DNA from 4 places in the Serratia sp. 2723 genome. Region 2 is predicted to be linked to each of the others. Evidence: predicted binding sites of a transcription regulator. Region 2 holds the regulator's gene; each other region holds the start of a gene.
What was found. The regulator CRP, encoded in region 2, controls carbon source genes, mostly activating them, when cyclic AMP is high. The targets are predictions, from matches to a motif close to ATGTGANNNNNNTCACAT.
Positions count from the first base shown of each region.

Region 1: udp (uridine phosphorylase) is a predicted target of CRP. The motif match lies at 2,707-2,724, and genes of this name have one in related genera.
Region 3: ABIE29_RS18505 (PTS mannitol transporter subunit IICBA) is a predicted target of CRP. The motif match lies at 2,086-2,103, and genes of this name have one in related genera.
Region 4: ABIE29_RS09705 (arabinose ABC transporter substrate-binding protein) is a predicted target of CRP. The motif match lies at 2,074-2,091, and genes of this name have one in related genera.

Region 1 is NZ_JBNDIN010000008.1:176,805-180,810, forward strand. Features, by position in the region: gene metE (5-methyltetrahydropteroyltriglutamate--homocysteine S-methyltransferase) at 1-1,411, shown strand, start outside; gene ABIE29_RS14470 (dienelactone hydrolase family protein) at 1,708-2,544, opposite strand; gene udp (uridine phosphorylase) at 2,846-3,607, shown strand; gene ABIE29_RS14480 (tyrosine-protein phosphatase) at 3,911-4,006, shown strand, end outside.
Region 2 is NZ_JBNDIN010000010.1:132,253-136,258, forward strand. Features, by position in the region: gene ABIE29_RS16030 (YccS/YhfK family putative transporter) at 37-2,112, opposite strand; gene crp (cAMP-activated global transcriptional regulator CRP) at 2,169-2,801, opposite strand; gene ABIE29_RS16040 (OsmC family protein) at 3,183-3,590, shown strand; gene ABIE29_RS16045 (LysR substrate-binding domain-containing protein) at 3,596-4,006, opposite strand, start outside.
Region 3 is NZ_JBNDIN010000013.1:113,434-117,439, reverse strand. Features, by position in the region: gene ABIE29_RS18505 (PTS mannitol transporter subunit IICBA) at 38-1,954, opposite strand; partial or broken gene ABIE29_RS18500 (ABC transporter ATP-binding protein) at 2,486-2,627, opposite strand; gene ABIE29_RS18495 (lysophospholipid acyltransferase family protein) at 2,845-4,006, opposite strand, start outside.
Region 4 is NZ_JBNDIN010000005.1:181,472-185,477, forward strand. Features, by position in the region: gene araG (L-arabinose ABC transporter ATP-binding protein AraG) at 1-798, opposite strand, end outside; gene ABIE29_RS09705 (arabinose ABC transporter substrate-binding protein) at 859-1,842, opposite strand; gene ABIE29_RS09710 (ribulokinase) at 2,202-3,881, shown strand; gene araA (L-arabinose isomerase) at 3,937-4,006, shown strand, end outside.

The sequences.
Region 1 (4,006 bases), on a different contig from region 2:
GGTGATCAATGGCCGTAACGTCTGGCGTGCCGATGTGAGCAACTGGTTTGAACGTTTGCAGCCGTTGGTCGGCAGCCGCCCGCTGTGGATCGGCACCTCGTGCTCGCTACTGCACAGCCCGATCGATCTGAGCGTGGAAAGCCGCCTGGACGAAGAAGTGAAAAGCTGGTTCGCCTTTGCGCTGCAAAAATGTGCCGAGCTGGCGTTGCTGAGCACAGCTCTGAATGCACCTGGGGCAGATAAGCAAGCCAAACTGGATGCCTACAGCGCACCGATCCGCGCCCGCCGCCAATCCAGCCGTGTGCATAATGCACAGGTTGAAAAACGCTTGGCGGCTATCACTGCCAAAGACAGTGAACGTCAGCGCCCTTATGAACAACGTGCCCAGGCTCAGCGCGATCGCTTCAATTTGCCAGCCTGGCCAACCACCACCATCGGCTCGTTCCCGCAGACCACCGAGATCCGCGGTCTGCGCCTGGACTTCAAGCAGGGCCGTCTGGATGGTAGCAACTACCGCACCAGCATCGGCGAACATATCAAGCAGGCTATCGCCGAACAGGAACGTCTGGGGCTGGACGTGCTGGTGCACGGCGAAGCCGAGCGTAACGACATGGTGGAATACTTCGGCGAGAACCTGGACGGCTTCGTGTTCACCCAAAATGGTTGGGTACAGAGCTACGGTTCCCGCTGCGTGAAACCACCGGTGATTATTGGCGATATCAGCCGCCCGGAAGCCATCACCGTAGAGTGGGCCAAATTTGCCCAGTCGCTGACCGACAAGCCGGTAAAAGGCATGTTGACCGGCCCGGTGACCATTCTTTGCTGGTCCTTCCCACGTGAAGATGTGACCCGTGAAGTGATCGCCAAGCAGATTGCGCTGGCACTGCGTGACGAAGTGGAAGACTTGGAGAAGGCCGGTATCGGTATCATCCAGATCGACGAGCCTGCACTGCGCGAAGGCCTGCCGTTGCGCCAGTCCGATTGGGCCGCATACCTCGACTGGGCGGTGGATGCCTTCAAACTGAACGCCGCCGTGGCGCAGGACGATACCCAGATCCACACCCACATGTGTTATTGCGAGTTCAACGACATCATGGATTCTATCGCGGCGCTGGATGCCGACGTGATCACCATCGAAACCTCTCGTTCCGATATGGATCTGCTGGAAGCGTTCAAAGAGTTCGACTATCCGAACGAAATCGGGCCGGGCGTTTACGACATCCACTCGCCGAACGTGCCAAGCGTAGAATGGATCGAAGCGCTGCTGCGTAAAGCGGCGCAGAACATCCCGGCAGAACGCCTGTGGGTCAACCCAGACTGCGGCCTGAAAACCCGTGGCTGGCCAGAAACCCGCCAGTCGCTAGCTAACATGGTGCTGGCAGCTCAGCGCCTGCGTGATCAGGTTGTCTGATCCCACCGTGATGTTTACCCAAGGGCGCTTCGGCGCCCTTTACTTGTTCTACTCCCGCGTTTCCTTAACAGATACTGCTACCGGGGGATGTGCTGTTTGTCCCGGCGCAAGGCTGGTGCAACCCACAACCACGCTCAGACGGTTGTCAAAATGATACAGGCTAACTCTGCACCATAGGGATAGGGGACATCTCAGTTACTACATTCGCTCTATATATCAACTTGCTACAGATTAACTCTGCACTTGACCACTACACCTCACCGGCTCCCTCTCCCTGTGGGAGCCGGTCAGGGGCATTACTTCACACCCGCCACTCCATGCTGGCTGAACCAGGCCAACATGCGCTGCCAACCGTCGACGGAAGCCTCCGCGTTATAGCTTGGCCGGTAATCGGCGTGGAAAGCGTGACCTGCTTGCGGATAAACCACGATTTCCGCATCGGCATTGGCCGCACGGATCGCCTGGCGCATGGTTTCCACCGTTTCCTGCGGGATACTGGCATCCTGGCCACCGTATAGCCCAAGTACCGAAGCCGAAAGATCGGTGGCGATATCAACCGGATGCTTTGGCGAATTCAAGGTTTTCTCCCCCACCAGCTTGCCGTACCAGGCCACCGCCGCCTTCAGCTGTGGATTATGCGCGGCATACAGCCAGGTGATACGCCCACCCCAGCAGAAACCGGTAATCGCCAACCTGCTGGCGTCGCCGCCGTGGCGTGTTGCCCAGTGTGCGGTGTGATCCAGATCGGCCAGTACCTGGCTGTCTGGCACCTTGCTGACCAGCTTTTGCATCAGCTCGCTGATTTCGCTGTACTCTCTGGCATCGCCCTGGCGGAAATAGAGTTCTGGCGCGATGGCCAGATAACCCTGCTTCGCCAGGCGGTGGCACAGATCCTGAATGTGTTCATGCACACCAAAGATTTCCTGCACTACCAGCACAATTGGGAACGGCCCTTGATGATGGGCCGGTTTGGCGATATAGGCTGGCAGATCGTCCCCTTGCGAAGGGATGGTGGTTTCACCCACGTGTATATCCTGCACATCGGTCAGAATGGTTGAGGTGGCCAGCGGTGCGACGGCCGGGGTAAATCCCCCTTTGGCCTGTTTTAATGTCATTTGTTGTTCTGTTTTCATTGATTGCAGGCTCCATGCGTTAGAGAAAAAGCGCGGCAGTTAACTATAGGCAGATTAACGCTTATTAGCACCGTGTGGCGAATTTTTGCGCAGGGTAGCCATGGCTGCACAGTCAGCAACTTGGTATAAACTGAGTGGAGGTTAAGCTTGTTAGGGTTTTTTATGTGATGTATATCACAAAAATAATGTAGATGAATTTCTGTTTCTTTATTCAAAGTGATTGTCGTCACGAAATTTAACGGTGATTGTCAGTAGAATCTCTGTTTGTTCCTCCCAAAACCGTATCCATGAGGAGTCCCCCATGTCTCAGTCTGACGTTTTCCACCTCGGTCTCACTAAAAGCGATCTGCAAGGCGCTACATTGGCCATCGTCCCTGGCGATCCGCAGCGTGTTGAGAAAATTGCCAAGCTGATGGAAAACCCGGTACACCTGGCTTCCCACCGCGAATTTACTACTTGGCGTGCAGAGCTGGATGGCAAGGCAGTGATCGTGTGCTCAACCGGTATCGGTGGCCCATCTACCTCTATCGCCGTTGAAGAGTTGGCACAGCTGGGCATCCGTACCTTCCTGCGTATTGGTACAACCGGTGCCATTCAGGCCAATATCAACGTGGGCGACGTGCTGGTGACTACCGCTGCTGTGCGCCTCGACGGTGCCAGCTTGCACTTTGCCCCGATGGAATTCCCGGCAGTGGCAGACTTTGCCTGTACCACTGCGCTGGTTGAAGCCGCCAAGGCCAGCGGTGCGACCACGCATATCGGCGTGACGGCCTCTTCCGATACCTTCTACCCAGGCCAGGAACGTTATGACACCTACTCCGGCCGTGTAGTCAACCGCTTTAAGGGCTCGATGGAAGAGTGGCAGTCGATGGGGGTGATGAACTATGAAATGGAATCCGCCACCCTGCTGACCATGTGCGCCAGCCAGGGCCTGCGTGCGGGGATGGTTGCCGGTGTGATCGTTAACCGCACCCAGCAAGAGATCCCGAATGCGGAAACCATGAAGAAGACCGAAAGCCAGGCGGTGCAAATCGTCGTTGAGGCTGCTCGCCGTCTGCTGTAATCCTCACTCCCTCACCCTAACCCTCTCCCAAAGGGAGAGGGTTAGGAACGTGCTACATGTTTGACCACCGTTCTGCCTCAACAAAGATACGACCTCTGCATCTGATTGAAACACTGAACTAGCCCCCTTGATCTTTTGAGAGAGGATCGGTGGGAGGGGTAAACTGGGCCGTTTGACGGCCCGTTTCTCCATCTGTTACGGTTATCCCCCTCTGCGTCATGCTGCTGGCCTTCCGTTGCGAGTGTTACCGATTGCCGGCTGATGTGGCGGCATATCCCAAGACAATCAATATAAGGACGTCTTATGACCGCTCAGATCCTGCTCCATCCTTCCCTTGCGCCGCTAGACGGTGGCATCAACTTCCGCGATTTAGGCGGCAACAGAATGGCCGATGGTCGC
Region 2 (4,006 bases):
CGTCGGGGCCGAACTTCAGCATCGGCCCCGGCAACCTCAGCTTTCCCGCAGTTTGCGCTTCAGCCAGATCCCATGATGTGGGCGCTGGCGCCACGCCAGTGACGAAATGGTATGCATCACGGTCAGGTGAGAAAGGATCCGCCGCAGGTGGCGTTCCATCTCGGTTACCGGCATGTCCGGGTGCAGGTCCGGTGGCTGCATGATGCTGTTACTGGTACTCGGGCCGTCATATTCCAAGCGCTGCTGGCAGCTCTGCAAAGCTATCTCAGAGGTTTGCAGATACTCCTGAGCCAGTTTTGGCGTCAGCATATAGTGCTCGCGCGCCAGAATGGTCATCGCATTCAGGTGTTCAACGATAAACTGGTTATGGGTGATCCACAGCCGCATATCTGCCAGATAATTCGATTCAAACCCCGGTTCCTGCATTGCCTGATTGAGCGAGGTAAACAGGGCGTTATGCGCCTGATTGACCTGCATACGCGTGTAGGCCAGTTCGCTGGGGTCCGGCTCCTGTTCTTCAAGCAATAAGCGTAATGCCGTCTGATCGTGCTCCAGCGCCTGATGGGCGTTTTTACGTAGCAGGCCACTCTGCCACTGCGGCCATAGCCAGATCGTGCCGCCAAACACCAATACGCAGCCGATAAGGGTATCGATCAGGCGGGGGACCAGGAAATGGGTGCCATTCAGCGCCAGGAGCTGCAAGGTGTAGACGGCGGTCACGGTGAAGCCCATCACCGCCAGCCCGTAGTTTTTCCGCAGGATCAGATAGGCTGCCAGGGTGATCGCCAACATGATGCTCAGCGTCACGTTCTCCGGCATCTGCAGTTGCAACAGCCCGGCGGCAATCACCAACCCGGCCAACGTGCCGAGGGCACGGTGCTGGATCCTCACCCGCGTAGCGTTATAGCCGTTTTGGCTGACCAGCATGATGGTCAGCAAGATCCAATAGGGTTTTGGCAGGTTGAACAACATGCCCAGGCTGCTGCCTGCCGCCAGAATGACCCCCAGCCTGGTGGCGTTGCGCAGGGCGTTGGATTTGAATGACAGATAGCTCACCACCGCGGGCCAGAACGGCAGCCGTGACTGATTGGCCATCAGATTGCGGCGGTAAAGCGGGTGCTGGGTGCGCAGCAGGCGTGCGATGCGGCTGAAGTGGTAATAGCAGAACTGGCCAACCGGATTATCTGCGTGTTGTGAGGCCACTTTTTCCAGCGCCGCCAGCTCATTCTTCATACTGAAACGCGCAGAGTGTCGATGATAGAGAATATCGTCGGCCACCACCCGCAGGCGCGTGGCGATCACCTGGGCGTTGCGGCGGATAATCGCTTCGGCCTGGCTTTGCTCCACCAGCTTTTGCACTTCTTCCGGCAGATGCAGGCTGACGGTGATGTGCTCTTGCAAATCGAGCGCCACCTGAAACGTGCGTTGCAGGCGCTTCTGCTCCAGGTTATCGGCATGGGGCAGGAAGTTAAGCTGTTGGTATAGCAGACTGATCAGATCCATCACTTGCTGTTGGCGTTGCAACAGCGGCGGCAGGGCCGTTTCAGGAACGGTGTGCTGCGTCAGTAATGAGTATTTGGCTTCAAAATAGTCCGCCAACTGCATATACAGCTGGCTTAAGGATTCGCGCATCGGCTGCTCTTTCCACAGCTTGAACCAGGCCCAGGTAAACAGCCCGTACCAGGCGGTGCCAACGATATACAGCAAAGGGGCATACCAGATTGGTACGGTGCCTACCATGCTGAGGGAAAAGATGGCGGCAACCAGTGCGGCTGGCAGCAGGCGTGCATGTAGTGGGCTGATCTCACCGCTGACGCCGAGTAACAGCGCCATTGCCAACATCAGCAAGGGTAACGGCAGGTCCCACAGCAGGGCTTGTTGCAGCAGAAAGCTGCTGAGTGCGAATAGAGAGCCACCTACGATCAGGCGTTTGAAAAAGCGTTTGTGTGGCGTATCCAGCCCGGCAATGTTGCAGCAGGCGGGCACCAACGAGAACAGCATGCCGAGTTGCAGGTTGCCAATCAGCAAACCAAACGCCACCGGCAGGCACAACACCAGCGTTTGCCGCAGTGCGTAGTTGACTTCCGGGTGGTAGATCAGACGGCGCCACATGGTTGGCTATTCAGCAGGCAAAGAAACGGCGCATTGCTGCACCGTTTCCCTGGGGATTAACGCGTACCGTACACGACAATGGTTTTGCCGTGTGCGGAGATCAGGTTTTGATCTTCGAGCATTTTCAAAATACGACCGACGGTTTCACGTGAGCAACCGACGATTTGGCCAATTTCCTGGCGGGTGATCTTGATCTGCATGCCGTCTGGGTGAGTCATGGCATCAGGTTGTTTTGCCAGGTTCAGCAAGGTCTGTGCAATGCGACCAGTAACGTCAAGGAAGGCGAGGTTACCCACTTTCTCTGAGGTGACTTGCAGGCGGTTAGCCATCTGTGCGGACAGGCGCATCAGGATATCCGGGTTTACCTGGATCAACTGGCGGAATTTCTTGTAGGAAATTTCAGCCACTTCACAGGCGGTTTTGGCCCGTACCCAGGCGCTACGCTCCTGGCCTTCTTCAAATAATCCAAGCTCGCCGATGAAATCCCCCTGGTTAAGGTAGGACAGGATCATCTCTTTGCCTTCTTCATCTTTAATCAGCACCGCGACGGAGCCTTTGACGATGTAGTAAAGCGTTTCGGCCTTTTCACCTTGGTGAATCAGCGTACTCTTTGATGGATATTTGTGGATATGGCAATGAGACAGGAACCATTCGAGAGTCGGGTCTGTTTGCGGTTTGCCGAGAACCATTCGCTGTTATCCTCTGTTGTTATCGCTGCCTTGTATCACAGGGGTCAGAGTTCCCTGTAAAACGTGCTTATAGCCTGGTGTTTTAATTGTGGCTATCAACAGGTTTTGAGGCGTGTTATAGAAATACGCTTGTGCTCTAGCATATTAACTTGCGGGGAGTGCTGCAAGCTACATTCTGTTAACATACCAATATAGGGGCCTTTCCTTGGACGTATCCCTGAAATCGGTGACCTGGAAAGAGTTATTGCGGCTCTGTTTGTAGCACAGAGTGAGGCGGGTGTCTTGTGTTGTCTCGCTTCAGCATGATTAGCATCAGGTTACGTTGCCAGAATGTATGCGAAAGCGTACCCTGTTTTTAAGAAATTAACCGGAGTGTGTAACATGCAGGCAAGAGTTAAGTGGGTAGAAGGGCTGACATTCCTGGGTGAGTCTGCGTCCGGCCACCAGGTTTTGATGGATGGCAACGCGGGCGATAAAGCGCCAAGCCCGATGGAAATGGTGTTGATGTCCGTCGGCGGCTGTAGCGCCATTGATGTGGTGTCGATCCTGCAAAAAGGGCGTAACGATGTGCGTGACTGTGAGGTAAAACTGACCTCTGAGCGCCGTGAAGAAGCGCCACGTCTGTTTACCCATATCAACCTGCATTTTATTGTCACCGGCAAAGGGCTGACCGATAAGACTGTAGAGCGCGCGGTGGATCTTTCCGCCGAGAAATACTGCTCCGTCTCCTTGATGTTGGGTAAAGCCGCCAGCATCAGCCACAGCTTCGAAATCCGCGAAGTGGCGTGATCCTCCTACCAAGGGTAGCGCAGGCAGTGGGCTCGCAATAAATCAAGAAATCGCCGTGCCGTCACGGTTAGCGGCGATTTTTGTGAATACAGTACGCAATATTGAGCCTGTGGTAGCGTGTCGATAGGCAATGTTACCAGCCGATGCTGCAAATGGAACGGTGCGCTCATCGCCCGCGCCACGATAGTCAAATAATCCGCCTCCAACACCATATTCAAGCCGCAGGTCACTGAATCCGAGCGAATGGGCGATCGGCTCAATTGCTGATAGAAAGTGCCCAACACCGCGCGCAGCTGCTGGTAATAGCCCATATCGGTTTCCGGCAATAACCATTTGGCGTCACGTAGTTCATCCAGGCAGTTTGCCTGAGCCAGCGGGTGCCCCTGGCGCGCAATAATGCCAAAAGAAGCGTTGAA
Region 3 (4,006 bases), on a different contig from region 2:
GGTGCAGCAAGCTGCACCCTTTAAAATAATTCTGTTATCAGGCTTTCTTACCGCCCAGCAAATCCAGCACTTCCTGGACGCTGGTGGTATTTGCCAGCCGCTCGATGACGCTTTCATCATCCAACGCATTGGTCAGGCTGGTGATCACCTGGATATGCTCGTTGTTACGCGCCGCGATACCGATAACCAAGCGTGCAACTTCATCCTCTTCGTCACCGAATCGCACGCCCTGCGGATACTGGCAGAACACCACGCCGGTACGCAGTACCCGGTCTTTGGCTTCGATGGTGCCATGCGGCACAGCAATGGATTCGCCCAGGTAGGTAGAGGTCAGCTTTTCACGTTCCAACATGGCCGGAACATATTCGGGCTCGACGTAGCCCCCCTTCACCAGTTGCTCACCGGCAAAGCGAATGGCCTGCTCTTTATCAATGGCCTGCAAGCCGAGGAACACGTTGCTTTCACCCAGTTTGAACAGGTTCTGTTCGCTGGCGTCAAAGCTGTCATCCAGGGTGGAGATAACCTTCTGCTCGGTTTCGCTGGTCTTGTTAGCGGCCACCAGACGGGCGGTCAAATCACTGTACAGATGGCTGTCCAGGAAGTTGGTCAGCGAGATGTGCTGGGCCTGCGGCGCATGGCGCATCGCACGCTCGGTCAGATCGCGGTGAGTGATCACCAGATCCACATCTTCCGGCAGGCTGTTGATTGCGCTATTGGTTACGGAGATATTCTTCAGCCCCGCGTCCGCCACTTTCTTGCGCAGCACGCCGGCACCCATGGCGCTGGAGCCCATACCCGCATCGCAAGCTACGATGATTTTACGCACGGTGCTCAGATCGCCGTCTACCGCTGCGTTTACCGCGGCACCACCTTTAGACTGGGCTTTCATGTCCTGGATACGGCGGGTCGCCTCTTCCAGATCGTCTTCCTCTTTCACTTTCGAGGTTTTCAACAGGAAAGATGAGACCACAAAGGAGACCAGGAACGCCGCAAATACCGCCGCCAGGTTGGCGAAGTAGGCGCCTTTTGGTGTCATCGCCAGCACCGCCAGGATAGAACCAGGGGAAGCAGGAGATACCAGGCCGCCGTTCAACAGGGTCAGGGTGAATACGCCGGTCATACCGCCCAGAATAACCGCCAGGATCAGGCGTGGATTCATCAGCACGTATGGGAAGTAGATTTCGTGGATACCCCCCAGGAAGTGGATGATCGCCGCACCGCCAGCAGACTGCTTGGCACTACCACGGCCGAAGAACATATAGGCCATCAGCACGCCCAAACCCGGGCCTGGGTTGGCTTCGATCAGGAAGAAGATTGATTTACCGGTTTCCGTCGCCTGCTGGATGCCCAGCGGTGAGAAGATGCCGTGGTTGATGGCGTTGTTCAGGAACAGGATTTTCGCCGGTTCAACGAAGATCGAGGTCAATGGCAGCAGGTTGTTGACCACCATGATATGCACGCCAGCCGCCAACACTTTGGACAGCGCTTCGACCAATGGCCCGATCCCCATAAAGGCCAGGATCGCCAACAGCATACCAATGATGCCGGCGGAGAAGTTGTTGACCAACATCTCGAAGCCGCTCTTGATCTTGCCGTCAACCCAACGGTCAAAATGCTTGATCGCCCAGCCACCCAGCGGCCCAACAATCATGGCACCCAAGAACATCGGCATGTCTGCCCCGACGATCACGCCCATGGTGGTGATGGCACCGACCACGCCGCCACGCTCGCCGCCCACCAGTTTACCGCCGGTATAACCGATCAGCAGTGGCAGCAGGTAGGTGATCATTGGCCCAACCAGCTTGGCTAACGTTTCGTTTGGCAGCCAGCCGGTAGGAATGAATAGCGCAGTGATGATACCCCAGGCGATGAATGCGCCAATGTTGGGCATCACCATATTACTCAGGAAACGGCCAAAGTTTTGCACTTTAACCTTGATGTCTGGTGAAAACATAAACACACCCCTATTGTTACGCGCTGACAATAAGAGCGCGCGATAATTGTTGTAACGTTCTAGCCCTGTTGATGCTGTTTGCGAAACGGACTCTACCACGCTCTTTTTACTACGCGAACTCTACGGGGGTAATGTGATCCAGATCACTCATAACAACCCTACCACCGGGTAGTTATAGTGATATACATCACATTTATTCCTTGTATAAAAAATACAAAACCAATGTAAGCTGACAAAACAGGCCAAAAATATGATCTTAATCACATATCAAGTTCTCAGCTTTGTTTGAAAAATGTGATATTTATCACAATTTATTTTACATACGGCCACCGGACCGTGGCGTGAAAGGCGGATATTCCCTGCGAGCACTCATCGAGCCGGGAAACCACCAATCACATTGCGATCGGTGAAAGAAAGCAACATTTTCATTCACAACCATTAAGGTTATTTACTGGAAGTGTAGTACAGAAGTATCAAGGAAGAGGGCAGGCCAGCGGCTGAAAATTCCGCCTTAATCCGCAAAGCGACGGTGGATAGAACCGAGCCGCTGCCGTTCGGCCCAAGGAAACCGTGGATCTCGCCCCAGCCTATTTGCAACGAGAAATCTTTCACTACGTGCCGTGTGCCAAAGTGCCTATTCAAGCCCCGTCACATCAATACAGAGCTTACTCATCGGCTACAACCTCGACATCCACCGGCTGACCAATTCGCAACCCCCCAGCACATAGCCAGAAAATGCACGCTCCTGCACATCATCGCAGTCGCCCAATCCAATGAAAAATAACAGAATAAAAAATTTATTTTTGATAAAGTCCATGGCAAAGACTTCCTGCCACCTCACGGGTCAATAGTTGCTGCAACCTGAAGCCAAAACCGCAATAACATGCCATTCACCCATGATTCGGCTCCGCCATCGCTTTAGCGATATAGTGCATGTAGTAGGCTTTTTTCAGGCTGGCTATCTCGCTGAGACTTAAGCCGACAACAGAGTTGAACGTATTATCATCCCTGAATCCAAGCAACGTGGAGCCGCCATAATTAAACCAGCGTGCCATCTGTTTATATGGCCACGGCAGTGCGCAACCCAGTTCGCGCAGCGAGTTATTAAGCTTTTTCCAGTCCTGTTCAAAATCATTACCGGCATAAAAGTCGCAGATCCGAGGGTCTTGCACCTGATAAGGTGCCAAAGAAACGTCTAACAACGAGGAACCGGAAAAATAAAGCTGATAAAAACTGACAATCAGCGCCTGCGCATAGGTTGGAAAAGAATTGGGAATGGTTAATACGCCCAGCAGATATTTATACTCAGGATATTTTATGACAAAACAGAAAATCCCTTTCCACAACGCATCGAGAGCATGGGTTTTCTGATACCGCTCCTGAATGAAGCCACGCCCTATTTCGAAACTCGCCTGAAGGGTGGCAAGGCAGCTTTCGTCAAAATGAAAAAGTTCATGGCTATACAGACCCTCAACCCCTTTTTTGGCGATTTGTTCCCCTGCCGGGGTAATGCGATACGCCCCCACGACTTCCAACTCGCAGGGATCCCAGAGGATCACATGGTGGTAATCATGATCGTAGCCGTCATTATCCCTTCTTTTCCCGCTGCCTGCGCCAATGGCACGGAAAGCAATTTCTCTCAGCCGCCCCAGTTCCTGAAGTATCGGCGCATAGGGCTCCCCCTGATAACGATAGTGAAATAACACCTTGCCATCACCGAGCGTTTTCAGGATCCGACATTGGCTGAATGCGTTGATGAGCAGACTCTTTTGCTCTGGTCTGGCTAACGGCAGTTCTGTCGCCACCCCCCCAGGTTTACCCTTGCCGACCCGTAACAGGTGGCGCTGTACTTCGTCCGCGATCTTATCGTCAGCGATACTCTGCTGGTGCAGTCTGGGCAGCGCAATCTGCGGGCAGATCCTCATACGCAACCGACCGCCCTGGTGCCCGGCAATTTCACGGAGAAACATCAAATTGGACAACGGGCGCCAGAGCGTGGCGGCCAGGTAATAATATGGACTGTTCACTCCGGAAATATGCACCGGCAACAGC
Region 4 (4,006 bases), on a different contig from region 2:
CAAATCGGTAAGCTGCAACCGCACTTCTCCCAGCTCCCGTGGCTGATAGCCATAAACATCGCCGAGATCGCGGCCCACCATCGCCTGCACCAGCACTTCATTATTCACCTGCTGCATATCGTCGAAGGTGCGCACATAGCGGCCATCCTTAAACACGGTAATGGCATCACTCAGCGCAAAGATTTCCTCCATTCGATGTGAGACATACAGGATCACTCGCCCTTCGGCCCGCAGTTCGCGGATCACCCGGAACAGTTGTTCAATTTCACGCGCCGACAGCGAACTGGTCGGCTCATCAAACGCAATCACTTTGGCATTACGCGCCAGAGCCTTGGCAATCTCCACCATCTGCCACTGGCCAATCGACAGATACTTCAACGGGGTATCCGGATCGATGTCCAACCCGAGGTGTTCGAGCTGTAAGCGGGACTCATAACGCAGCAGTTTGCGATCCACCAGACCATGTTTGGTCGGCAACTGGCCCAGGTAGATGTTCTCTGCCACGGTCATTTCCGGCACCAGATGCAGTTCCTGGTAGATAATCGCCACCCCGGCGTTCAACGCGTCGGTGGTATTGGCAAACTGTACCGCTTGCCCCTGGAGGTGGATCTCCCCTTTGCTTGGGGCGTAATTGCCGCTGAGGATTTTCAGCAGCGTCGATTTCCCGGCGCCGTTTTCCCCCATCAGCGCGTGGATCTGCCCGGCCTGACAGCTGAAACTGATATCATCCAGCGCTTTGACGCCAGGGAAGCTTTTACCGATGCCTTTGAAAGCCAGATAGGGCGTGACGGCAGTCATAGTGCTTTCCTCAATGCTGTGCGATAAATGGCCGCCCGTTTGATGCAGGCGGCACGTTCCTTACATCAGACCTTTTTTCTGCAGTTCGACCTGGAAGTTGTCGCGGGTGATCAGCACCACGTCGGTCACTTCGGTAAATTTCTCTGGTTCTACGCCTTTCTCTACCCAGTCATGCAGCATCTGAATGCTCTTGTAGCCATGAATATCCGGGCTTGGCAGCAATGAGCCGTAGAAGCCTGTAGCCTGTTTCTTGGAAAGCTCGCTTACCGCATCAACGCCGTTGATACCAATGCCGATCACGTTAGGCGCTTTAAAGCCCTGGCCTTCAGTGGCACGCACGCCGCCCAGCACGGTGTTGTCGTTCATCCCGACGATCAGCCAGTTTTTCACTTCAGGATGCTGCACCAACATCGAGTTGGCGGCATCGAACGCCCCTGGGATATCGTTGGATTTGGTCGGAACCTGGTAGATCTGCTGTTCTGGGAAACCCGCGGTTTTCAATGCGTCCATAGAGCCACCGGTACGGCGGCGTGCAGTGTCCAGTTCATCGGAGGTGATCGCCATGACGCCGGTCTCTGCCACTTTCCAGCCACGCTTGTTCATCTCTTTCCACAGCTCTGCACCTTGGCGTTCACCTATTTTGGTGGCCGCCATCATCACTAGCGGCACGCTCTCCATCGGCTTGCCTTTGGCGTTAACAAACTGGTCGTCAACCGCGATCACTTTCAGATCGTAGCTGCGCGCCTTGGCGACAATCGCCGAGCCTAGCTTCGGGTCTGGGGTGCAGATGACAAACCCCTTGGCCCCGCTGGCCGCCAGGCTGTCGATGGCATTGAGGGTTTTCTCGCCGTCCGGTACGGCGATCTTGATCACTTCAAACCCCAGGTCTTTACCCGCTTTGTCGGCAAATTTCCATTCGGTCTGGAACCAGGGCTCTTCTGGCTGTTTAACTAAAAAACCCAGTTTCATGGTCTCTGCGACAGCCGAATGTGACATAACCGCCGTCAGACCGATCACTGCCAACGCCTTAGTGAATTTATGCATGGTACTCTCCGCTGTTTTGCTTTCATCGGCAGAAAAACCGGGCCACCGTGAAAACGTTATCATTATGAGATCCTGTCACGACAATGGCCTTACATCTCGCTTATTGCCGTCGACTCAGGTAAGACGCAAACAGTTTTAGCCGGTATTTGTCAGTTAAATGTAGAGCGCTATCACATCCCGAGATAACAGCAGATATATGCATATATTTAGCAAATTTAACCAAGTGGTAACTTTTGACCCCCATCACAAAATCACTGTAGCAAGCAGAAAAGTGCATACTTCCAGCCAATGACTCCTCACCGGTCTCCCTGTCCCGCTCCTATCGTTAACCTCAATCAAACAAATAAGGAGTCCGCATCATGACGGCAGGTGCTATTGCCCTGGGATTAGACTTCGGCAGCGATTCAGTGCGGGTACTGGCTGTCGACTGCCAAAACGGCAACGAACTGGATACCGAGGTGGTCTACTACCCTCGCTGGCAGCGTGGCGACTTTTGTAACGCCGCGCAGAACCAGTTCCGCCACCATCCACTCGACTATATCGAAGCCATGGAGCAGGCCGTCGTCGCCGTGGTGCAACGCATGAGCCAGGAACAGCGGCAGGCCGTGGTCGGGATTGGGGTAGATTCCACCGGTTCCACTCCCGCCCCGATTGATGAACACGGCGACGTGTTGGCGTTGCGGCCGGAGTTTGCCAGCAATCCCAACGCCATGTTTGTACTGTGGAAAGACCACACCGCCATCGAGGAAGCCGAGGCGATTAACCAGCTGTGCCGCCGTGGCGATTTCCCCGACTATTCACGCTATATCGGCGGCGTTTACTCCTCTGAGTGGTTCTGGGCCAAAATCTTGCACGTTTCACGCCAGGATGAGGCGGTACGCCACGCCGCCGCCTCTTGGGTTGAGCTGTGCGACTGGGTACCGGCGCTGCTTTCTGGCACGACCGCGCCGGATCGGTTAAAGCGCGGGCGTTGCAGCGTTGGGCATAAAACGCTGTGGCATCCAGACTGGGACGGTTTACCGCCCAAAGCCTTCTTTGCGGCTCTGGACCCATTGCTGGTGGAAGATCTGCCCTATCCGCTGTTCACCGGCTCCTACACTGCCGATCTGCCGGTGGGAACGCTGACCAAAGAGTGGGCCGCACGGCTTGGGCTGTCAGAAAACGTGGTGCTGTCCGGGGGCGCCTTTGACTGCCATATGGGGGCCGTGGGGGCCGGTGCGCAGCCTTATACGCTGGTGAAGGTGATTGGCACGTCAACCTGCGACATCCTGATCGCCGATCGTGAACGCGTGGGCGATCGCGCCATCAGCGGCATCTGCGGCCAGGTGGACGGCAGCGTAGTGCCGCAAACCATCGGCATGGAGGCCGGGCAATCCGCTTTTGGCGATATGTACGCCTGGTTCAGCCGCCTGCTGAGCTGGCCACTGCGTGAAGCCGCCAAGACGCAACCGCAACTCCAGACACAGCTGCAACAAATCGAGCATGACATGCTGGCCGCCCTGACCGCCGGCTGGGCCAAAAACCCGTCGCTAGACCATCTGCCCGTAGTATTGGACTGGTTCAATGGCCGCCGCACCCCCTACGCCAACCAGCGTCTTAAAGGGGTGATCACCGATCTCAACCTTGGTACCGATGCGCCCACGCTGTTTGGTGGCTTTATTGCCGCAACCGCTTTTGGCGCTCGCGCCATCATGGAGTGCTTCGAACAGCAGGACATTCCCGTCGATAACGTGCTGGCTTTGGGCGGCATTGCCCGCAAGTCACCGGTGATTATGCAGGTTTGTGCCGATGTGATGGATCGCCCGCTACAGATTGTCGCCTCCGACCAATGCTGCGCGCTGGGTGCGGCCATCTTCGCCGCCGTGGCCGCCGGACATTTCAGTGACGTTCCGCAGGCTCAGCGGCATATGGCTTGCAGCATTGAACGAACTTTGCAGCCCGATCCTGCAAACGTCGTTCGCTACCAACAACTTTATGAACGCTATCAACAATGGTGCCAAGCCGCAGAGCCGCGCTTTGCCGCAACCCCCAAAAATTAATACGCCGGGGCAGACCCTCTCGGCTCAATAAAACCTCTAGATCCAGGAGTTTTTGATGAACATCTTTAAGCAACGTGAAGTGTGGTTCGTGATCGGCAGCCAGCATCTTTATGGCCCAAAAACCC